DNA from 4 places in the Brevibacillus sp. JB24b genome. Region 1 is predicted to be linked to each of the others. Evidence: riboswitches for the same ligand, from Rfam matches in the RefSeq annotation. Region 1 holds a riboswitch; each other region holds the start of a gene.
The links. Region 1 has a riboswitch for thiamine pyrophosphate ahead of thiC (phosphomethylpyrimidine synthase ThiC). Riboswitches for the same ligand answer to the same signal wherever they lie in the genome.
Positions count from the first base shown of each region.

Region 2: another riboswitch for thiamine pyrophosphate. It lies ahead of ACQV1I_RS15540 (thiamine phosphate synthase); the one in region 1 lies ahead of thiC (phosphomethylpyrimidine synthase ThiC).
Region 3: another riboswitch for thiamine pyrophosphate. It lies ahead of thiT (energy-coupled thiamine transporter ThiT); the one in region 1 lies ahead of thiC (phosphomethylpyrimidine synthase ThiC).
Region 4: another riboswitch for thiamine pyrophosphate. It lies ahead of thiO (glycine oxidase ThiO); the one in region 1 lies ahead of thiC (phosphomethylpyrimidine synthase ThiC).

Region 1 covers NZ_JBNVQV010000001.1:3,432,029-3,434,227, reverse strand. The annotation lists gene thiC (phosphomethylpyrimidine synthase ThiC) at 1-1,244, opposite strand, end outside; TPP riboswitch at 1,367-1,483, opposite strand; gene ACQV1I_RS15970 (hypothetical protein) at 1,605-1,754, opposite strand; gene ACQV1I_RS15965 (hypothetical protein) at 1,864-2,199, shown strand, end outside.
Region 2 covers NZ_JBNVQV010000001.1:3,317,895-3,320,093, reverse strand. The annotation lists gene ACQV1I_RS15545 (hypothetical protein) at 25-381, shown strand; TPP riboswitch at 500-609, shown strand; gene ACQV1I_RS15540 (thiamine phosphate synthase) at 921-1,616, shown strand; gene thiS (sulfur carrier protein ThiS) at 1,714-1,929, shown strand; gene ACQV1I_RS15530 (thiazole synthase) at 1,934-2,199, shown strand, end outside.
Region 3 covers NZ_JBNVQV010000001.1:1,334,625-1,336,823, reverse strand. The annotation lists gene ACQV1I_RS06540 (bifunctional transcriptional activator/DNA repair enzyme AdaA) at 1-544, opposite strand, end outside; gene thiT (energy-coupled thiamine transporter ThiT) at 804-1,370, opposite strand; TPP riboswitch at 1,600-1,711, opposite strand; gene ACQV1I_RS06530 (helix-turn-helix domain-containing protein) at 2,078-2,199, shown strand, end outside.
Region 4 covers NZ_JBNVQV010000001.1:648,383-650,581, forward strand. The annotation lists gene ACQV1I_RS03360 (glucose-6-phosphate isomerase) at 1-379, shown strand, start outside; gene ACQV1I_RS03365 (excisionase family DNA-binding protein) at 383-613, shown strand; TPP riboswitch at 624-735, shown strand; gene thiO (glycine oxidase ThiO) at 844-1,968, shown strand; gene ACQV1I_RS03375 (DUF3888 domain-containing protein) at 2,048-2,199, shown strand, end outside.

The sequences.
Region 1 (2,199 bases):
AAGGTATAGAAAGGAGCCTCCTGACAAATATCCTGTTGAATATCTACGTTTTCTTTAATCTTGTGCATCGGAACATGTCCTGGCCCTTCAATCATGACCTGAACGTCGTATTCCCAAGCTATTCTAGTTAGTTCACCTAAGGTTTCTAATTCCGCCATTTGGGCAGCATCATTGGCATCCGCAATGGAGCCCGGTCGTAGACCATCACCTAAAGAGAGTGAGATATCGTAAGCACTTGCAATCTCACAAATCTCACGGAAATGTGTATACAAGAAATTTTCCTGATGATAGGTAAGACACCACGAGGCCATGATAGAACCTCCGCGCGATACGATACCTGTTACTCGATCCATGGTAAGAGGGATGTAACGAAGCAAGAGTCCAGCATGTACCGTGAAGTAGTCAACACCCTGTTCTGCTTGTTCGATTAACGTATCCCGATACAATTCCCAAGATAAATTCTCGGGTTGTCCTCCGGCTTTTTCCAAAGCCTGATATAATGGTACAGTACCGACTGGAACAGGGGCATTACGTAGAATCCATTCCCGGGTAGTGTGGATATTTTTACCTGTCGAAAGATCCATAATGGTATCTGCGCCCCAGCGGATAGCCCAGACCATTTTTTCAACTTCGTCTTCTATGGAGGAGAGAACAGCAGAATTTCCAATGTTAGCATTTATTTTTACCAAAAAATGCTTTCCAATAAGCATAGGCTCTAGCTCAGGGTGATTTATATTAGCTGGTAGGATTGCACGTCCACTGGCAATTTCTTGTCGTACAATCTCAGGGTCCATTCCCTCACGTATTGCTGCAAATTCCATTTCAGGTGTAATGATCCCTTTGCGTGCGTAATGAAGCTGTGTGACGCGTCGCTCCAGGCGTGCTCGCAAGGGTTCTCGATTTTCAAATGCATGAGTAGGAAGAGGATTAGAAGCCTTTGTTTTTGTAGGGGCAGGATTTTTTTGGTCTTTATACGGCTCTGTATCCTTACGCTCTGAAATCCAAGCAGAGCGGAGCGTGGGAAGACCCTTGGTGAGATCAAGGGCTTCATACAGTGTTTCATCTGTGTAGGGTCCGCTCGTGTCATACACTTGTAAGGGAGCATTCGGAGTGACCCGTCCTTGTTGATCAACGGTAGGAGAGAGTGAAATTTCACGAAACGGAACTAGTAGATCAGACCTTGAGCCCATCACATACATTTTGCGGCTTGCAGGGAAAAAAGATGGTGTTGAAATAAAAGACATCGGTATACCTCCCAACATGGTTTGGCAACTAGCTAGGACGGTAGGAGCGACAAACAAAAAAGAGCCGTACAGCAAAGGCTGACGGCTCTTATCCATACAAAATAACATGCTGAAATAAACGAAGTAATTCGTATGGGATCGTTTCCTACGCTGGCATTATCCAGATCAGGTTTCACGGTCGGTAGCAGAGTTCTCCACCCTCTCAGCCTGGCTTAATCCAAGCTCCCGTATCCATATGTAGTTGCCCCTATACCTTATCACATGGAAAAAAGTGGGTCAATAGGAATTCAACAAGGGAAGGGGGAAAAAGTAGCAAAACCGCCAATCCAACCAATGGAAGGCGGTTTTGCTAACAGAAAACTATCCTTCGCGTGTTTTGATTTGATGGGTATGATTCTGTTGCTTTACTTTTTTCGTTCCAGGTTGTGGTTCCCCCGTTTGTTCTAAGCCACGAAATTGGTTATTATAAGTTTGATGCGGATTTTCTACTAAGAAATCGTCTTTCGCCATCCCTTATCAACTCCTTCGTGATTAGTATGGGAGGGAAATTCGTATCACATGCACAGGGAAGTGTATGTAAAGCTGTGAATTATAGTTAAACTGGAGAGGACAGATTTTCATGAAAAAAAGAACAATGCTTTTGGCAGTGATTGCTAGCTTACTACTTGTGACAGGATGTAGTGGAAATCAATCGGATACTGCACCTACAGAACAAGCCCAAGATATAAAGGTAAATCAGATAGATCTTACAGCTGAGCTTAAGCTTACAGAGCAAGCTGTTATTGGGAAAACGACACTAGCTCAGATGGAAAAAACATATGGATCTGCTGTAGAAAAAAAGACTATTAAAAGTAATTTTCGCACCAATTTAAAAGCGGAGAATGGACCAAATCCAGAAGTGGAACAAGAAATAGCTTTTATCAAGATCAATCCGGTAACAGGCGCAAAATGGAAC
Region 2 (2,199 bases), 110 kb from region 1:
ATGGGAAGAGACGGAGGCATACTTGTGGAAGACTCAATGATGCACCTACATGCAAACGAAGTGGTTCTTAGCACACAAGCATTTTTAATTTTGTGCCGTTTGTATGATAGTTTTTACGATGAATTAAGACAGCATGAACAACTAAATGAGGTGGCTGAAAAGACGGCGGCGGTTTTATTAGATGGCGTTGAAGCTTTAAAAGAACAGACGCAACCGCCTAAACAAGTGGTGATGGCGTTAGACTTCTCCAGTTTATTTTTAGTGAAAAAGCTGGTAGAACAAGCATACCGAGAAGTAAGAGAAGTACCAGAGCAAGCCAAGGCTCTGGGATGGTTAGAAGAGTGTATGCAGGCAATGAATAAGGGAATGATCACACATTAATGTGGCGGTGAATCACTTGGTGTGGATAAAGGACGCAGAATTTTTTGTGAAGAAAATCTATCTGTTTACAAATAAGTAGTGACGTGGTACTGTAAGAGCGAATTCAAAACTTAATAACTTTGTACCGAGCGGGGGCCGAGCTGTCGGCTGAGATTGTAACGAGATGTGTTACTGACCGTTGAACCTGATCTGGTTAATACCAGCGGAGGAAGAGGGCGCGAGAACAGAGTGAAGATACCTATGTTCTTTCAGATGCATACGAAACCATCCGCTACGGGTGGTTTTTCTTTTTGTAAAAACACAACCCGTAGCTGATTTATAGTATACATCAGCAAAAGCAGTAAGTTGGAAAACGTAATCAACTTTCTATCAGCCAGTTCAGCTTAGCCTCCGCTATCTATTCGGTACCATCCGAAAAAGAAGCAGAGGCTTTTTTTACGTCTTTTCATGCATGTTCCCAGTTAGGATCGGTTTGGAGGTTAGTGTAACAGCACAAGAGACATGCATGTGAAAATATTTTTGCGAAGGGAGTTGAATTTTTGCGAGCACGATCACTTCATCTCATTACCACAGGGTGCCAAACGCTCGGAGAAACGTTGCCTATTATTCAGAAGGCAGAGCAGGCAGGAGTTGATTATCTTCACATCAGGGAAAAACAGCGCACAGCACGTGAAATAGAAGAATGGATCAAACTCCTGTCGGATGTATTTCCAAGGGAACGAATCATTGTGAATGATCGTGTAGATTTAGCAATTGCTTATCATTGTGGCGGTGTACAGCTAGGACAGCATAGCATGAGGGCCAGCTTGGCAAGTCGCATACTGTCCTCGGATCAATTGCTGGGGTGTTCGATTCATAACGAACAAGAATGTTTGTCTGTACAGGCGGATTTACAGCCAACTCCTGACCAGCACAGTTCATCGTCAGGGAATGTCTTTTTCCCAAGACGTATTCCAATCTTTGTTTTAGCAGGTCATGTCTATGTAACAGAATGCAAGCCCGGTGTAGAAGCGCGTGGTCTTCCGTTTGTAACGCGAATGAGAAAACTGCTAGCTTCTAACATATCACTGATCGGGATAGGCGGAATAACTCCTCAGCGTGTAAAGGAAGTAATAGAAGCTGGAGCGGATGGCATCGCTGTTATGTCGGGTATCATGCGGTCAACACAACCACAAAACAGGATAAAAGAGTATCGTGAACAGCTTGATGAATCAGCAGGATATTTTATCCGGTAGTTGTTCCTATCCATTCCTTTTTTCAATTCAGTGGACCAAACGATTGAAAAAGGATGAAGAGGAAAAACATTCACGAATTAAAACGAGGTGGATACCCTTGCAAACTAACACTGTACAGATTCAAGTTAATGGGAAAACAACTAGTGTAGAGAAAAATACGACTATGGAACAATTGCTTATCCAGTATGGATTGGAGCAAAGAATTCTGGTAGTTGAACACAATCAGATCATCCTTGATCGTTCCAGCTATGCCCAAACAACCATTATGGATGACGATCGAATAGAAATCGTTCATTTTGTTGGAGGAGGATAAAACGATGACAGATACAACTTTACGAATTGGACAGTATGAATTTACCTCACGTTTTTTAATTGGTACGGGGAAATTTCGTGATTTGGAAATTCAGAGAGCAGCAGTGACGATCTCTGAAGCACAAATTATTACATTTGCAGTTCGTCGATTAAATTTGGAGAAAGTAAATGAGCCCACTTTTTTAGAATCCCTTGACCTCTCAGCGTATACACTGCTTCCCAATACGGCAGGAGCAACAACCGCAGAGGAGGCAGTACGCATTGCGCGTTT
Region 3 (2,199 bases), 2.1 Mb from region 1:
TCTTCTGCTGTAAGCGGTACTGAGTAGGTGTACAACCTGTTTCCTTCTGAAAAACAGCGGCAAAATAGGCACTATTGCGAAACCCTACCCCGCTTGCAATCATTGAAACATTTCGATCTGTTTCTAGTAGTTGCTTCTTCGCTTCATCCATTCGGATGCGCGTTAAATATTTGCCGGGTGTTATCTTCATGCAACGAGAAAAACAACGCTGCAAATAAAAAGGACTCACATAGAGACGTGACGCCATTTCACGCAGAGTTACGGGTTGGTTATAGCAATCGTGAATCATCTCTAGCAGACGGGTTGCCGCATCTTCTTCCGCCGATTTCCATGTTGGTTCAGATGGTCTACACCGCTTGCAAGGACGAAAACCTGCAGCAATGGCATCGGACGCCGCATAATAAATCTTCACATGCTCTCTTTTGGGTGTCCTTGATTTGCATGACGGTTTGCAAAAGATCCCCGTCGTGCTAAGGCCATAAAAGAATAGTTGATCATAATTTGGATCGCATTCTACTATAGCCTTCCAGAACTCCTCTTTCATCCACGATCCCTCCTAGCCTTCAATCTTCAGTATAACGTAATGTTTTTACTTGTAGTAAGCAACCAAGAATAAAAGAGCAAAATTTCGATAGTTTTTTCTTAATTTCACAATTATGTAACTTTTTCCAATACATATGATTGTTCCATTTCATGTTCTTCTTGATCAATTTACTAACAGAACATTCTTTATTTTACTGATACTAAAAAAGCTAAGAGAAGGAAGCAAGCTCCTTCTTTTAGCTTTTTTACAAATTACTTTATTATATACGTCGATAAGCGCCCGCATTCTGCTGAAACAATTGAGGTGCCCCATTTGCCAGTAGTGTAACTACTAAAGCCGTAATCACATACTCAGGTATCAAATAGGTCGCATTATATATGAGGGAATAAAGCGTTGCAGGTGTTCCTTCCGGGGCATAGCTACCAAACCAGACAGCCCCTGAAGTCGTACGGATAGCCAGACATAACGCGATTCCGACTAGTAATCCACCCCAGATGGATGCAATTTTTGTTGCTTTGTTTTGCGTCTTACTAGCGTAAAGGAACGCACCAAAGCCTAGCATGGCATATGAGAGGGGATAGTCTAACAACATTTGAATAGGATGCACCATCTCGCCGCCAAAAAAGAATTTAACCATGCCTACCAGCGCACCTGTGATTAAACCTGCTACCCAACCACGGCGAAAAGCCAATAAGGCTATGGGTACCATTACCAAAGAAACGCTCCCACCTTGAGGCATAGCAAACAATTTTACCTTACTTAAAATAACAGCAATCGCTGCCATGATAGCTATCTCCATCATGATGACCAATCGTGTTCGTGACATTTCTTCTCCTCCTCGTTCTGATGCAATATGTATGTAAGCAGCAGAAATAGAAAGGGTCCAACTCAAGTTTTTATAGACCAAAAATAAAAATAAGGGCAAATTGTATCTCCTAGTTGGTTGTGAAAAAGGTGTTTTTGATGTTTTACACACAAAAAAACCACCCTTAGACGGATGGTTCTCAACTCGGCGATACAACCCCATCTCGACGATAGAGCTACAGCTTTCGCACTTGAAGTCAGCTACCTCTCCCTCCGCTGGCATTACCCAGTTCAGGTTCTACGGTTAGTAACGCATTCTGTTACAATCTCAGCCGTATTTGCTCGGCCCCCGTTTAGTACACGCTTATTTCATTTTTCAATGTTACAAATTCAAGTAATACCATAACATATTACGAATGTTTTGCAAAGCACATCTTTGATGCAACGTTTTTTCGTTTCTACTGTCCTTTTTCATGGTTATAGGCTATGACTTTGCTTCTACCAATACAGAAAAATTAGGTTGAATAAGTCGAAATGTTTACAATATGTATTGGAAAAACGGAAATTGAGTGGGCCGAGGTACCCACCTCTCACGCTATGAATAGTATGTAAGGCAAAAGCCTAAAAAGCCTGCTACTTCGGCACCAACACACTCCCCCTGACATAGGATAAGGTGACTGTATCCCTCAACCTTGTTCCTGTAGAGCCCACAAGGAGGGGTGGCACGTTTTGAAGAGTAGCGACCAAAGTAAACCGTTATTAACTAATCGCGAAAGAGAAGTGTTTGAACTCCTGGTCCAAGACAAGACCACAAAAGAGATAGCAGGACAGCTCTTCATCAGCGAAAAAAC
Region 4 (2,199 bases), 2.8 Mb from region 1:
AACGGTGCTTTCAGTTGCCCAGCCAGCTACTGACGTTGAAATCATGCAGGATGCGGCTAATTTAGATGGTTTGAACTTCCTTAGTGGAAAAGGCATGGACTTTGTTAATAAAAAAGCGATGGAAGGTACGATCTTAGCGCATATGGATGGGGGCGTTCCCAATCTAGTAGTTGAATTGCCTGAGCTATCAGCGTATCATATTGGTGAGCTTCTTTATTTCTTTGAAAAAGCATGCGGCATCAGCGGTTATCTGTTAGGTGTGAATCCATTTGATCAGCCTGGCGTAGAGGCTTATAAAGCGAACATGTTCGCGCTACTTGGTAAGCCAGGTTTTGAAAAGCAGAAAGCTGAGCTGGAGGCCCGCTTAAAAGGACAGTAAACCATGTATTTAAGTGTAAAGGAAACAGCTGCTTATCTGGAAATGCCTGAATGGTTTATACGGGAAAAAATAGCAGAGAAACGTATCCGTGCAGTCCATAATGGTGAGGACTACTTTATTAATAAAGAGCAGTTTACCTACCATATGGAAGAGCTAGAGAGATTGAAGGCTTTTGAAGAGGCGGAGAAGTTCGAGCCAATTCCTGAAAGCTATGATTACAAAGACGAAGATTAATAATTTCACATTGATCTACTGGGGGAGTCCTAACTTGCAGGGCTGAGAGGACAGAGCGCGTCTGTTGACCCTTTTTACCTGATCCAGGTCATGCTGGCGAAGGGAAGTGGTTAGATTTGGTGTTGGTAACTTACCCACTTTTCCTACGCGGAGAAGTGGTTTTTTTCATTTCTTTGTGTAAAGAGCCAATCGATTCCCCACTCAGTAGACAAGAGAAAGGGTGAAGAACAATGAAAAGGTGTCCAGATCTCATTGTGATTGGCGGAGGGATAATTGGTTTGTCGATTGCCACTGAACTTGCTAACGTAGGCATGGCTGTTACTCTCATTGAACAGGGGATGTTCGGAGGAGAGGCTTCTGTTGCAGCAGCCGGGATGCTTGCCCCTTTAAAAGAATTTACGAAGCCGGGCCCGCTTCTTGACATGGGAATTCGTTCCCTACAGATGTACGAGAATTGGGTGCTAGAATTAAAGGAAGCTACGGGCATTGACTGCCAGCTATCTACAGCAGGAATTTTGACAGTAGCCATGACCGATATGGAAGAGGAATGGTTACAAGAGCGCTACCAGTGGCAAAAGTCAGAAGGTTATGATATCCAATTGTTGTCCACTGAAGAAGTACAGGAACGAGAACCACATCTATCAAAAATGGTACGGCAAGCCATTTATTCTCCACACGAAGCTGATATTAATAACCGTTTATTATTGAAAGCTTTAGTAATACAGGCCGAAAAACGAAATGTTCATTTATTACAAAATACTACTGTAATCGGATTAAAACATGCTGGAAAGAAAATAACTGGTGTCGTCACAGATAAAGGAGAGATGGAAGCGGATCACGTCATTGTAGCATCTGGTGCGTGGACTGCTGATATTTTACATCAGGTGGGAGTAGATGTTCCTGTTTATCCAGTGAGAGGACAGATCGCAGCAGTTGATTCGATTCATTTGCCTCTTTCCCATGTGGTTTTTGGAAAAAACGGGTATCTAGTGCCTAAACAGGATAGACGTATTATTGTTGGAGCTACAGAAGATTTGGCTGGATTTGATCGTTCTTCAACTGTTTATGGTGTATCGACAGTATTAAAAGGTGCAATGTCGATTGTACCAGCCATTTCAGAAGCCCCGTTTTTACAAGCCTGGGCTGGATTACGACCTGCTACGGCTGACGGATGTCCCATTCTAGGTCCTGTACCAGACTGGACTGGACTGACGCTAGCTTGCGGACATTACCGGAATGGAATTCTTCTAGCACCCCTTACAGCGAAGCTGATAGCAGAGTATGTCAGTTCAGATGAAACAGAGCATATGAGTGCTTTCTTGCCTGATCGGTTTCGTCTTGTTTCATACGAGTAAAGAATGAGTAGAAGGTGCTCACCCTTTTCATAAAGCATGGGAGTTTGAGGAAGGTTAACAGAAAAGGAGATGATCGCAGATGAAGCAATGGAAAAATAGATGGAATCAGATGGCGATAGTTGCTTTTGCTGTGCTTCTGTTTACTGTGTCTACCTCTTCTGATTACGCATGGGCTCAACTATCATCTCCTGTACCTTATGAACCGATACAAGGAGCTCTTATTTTAACGAT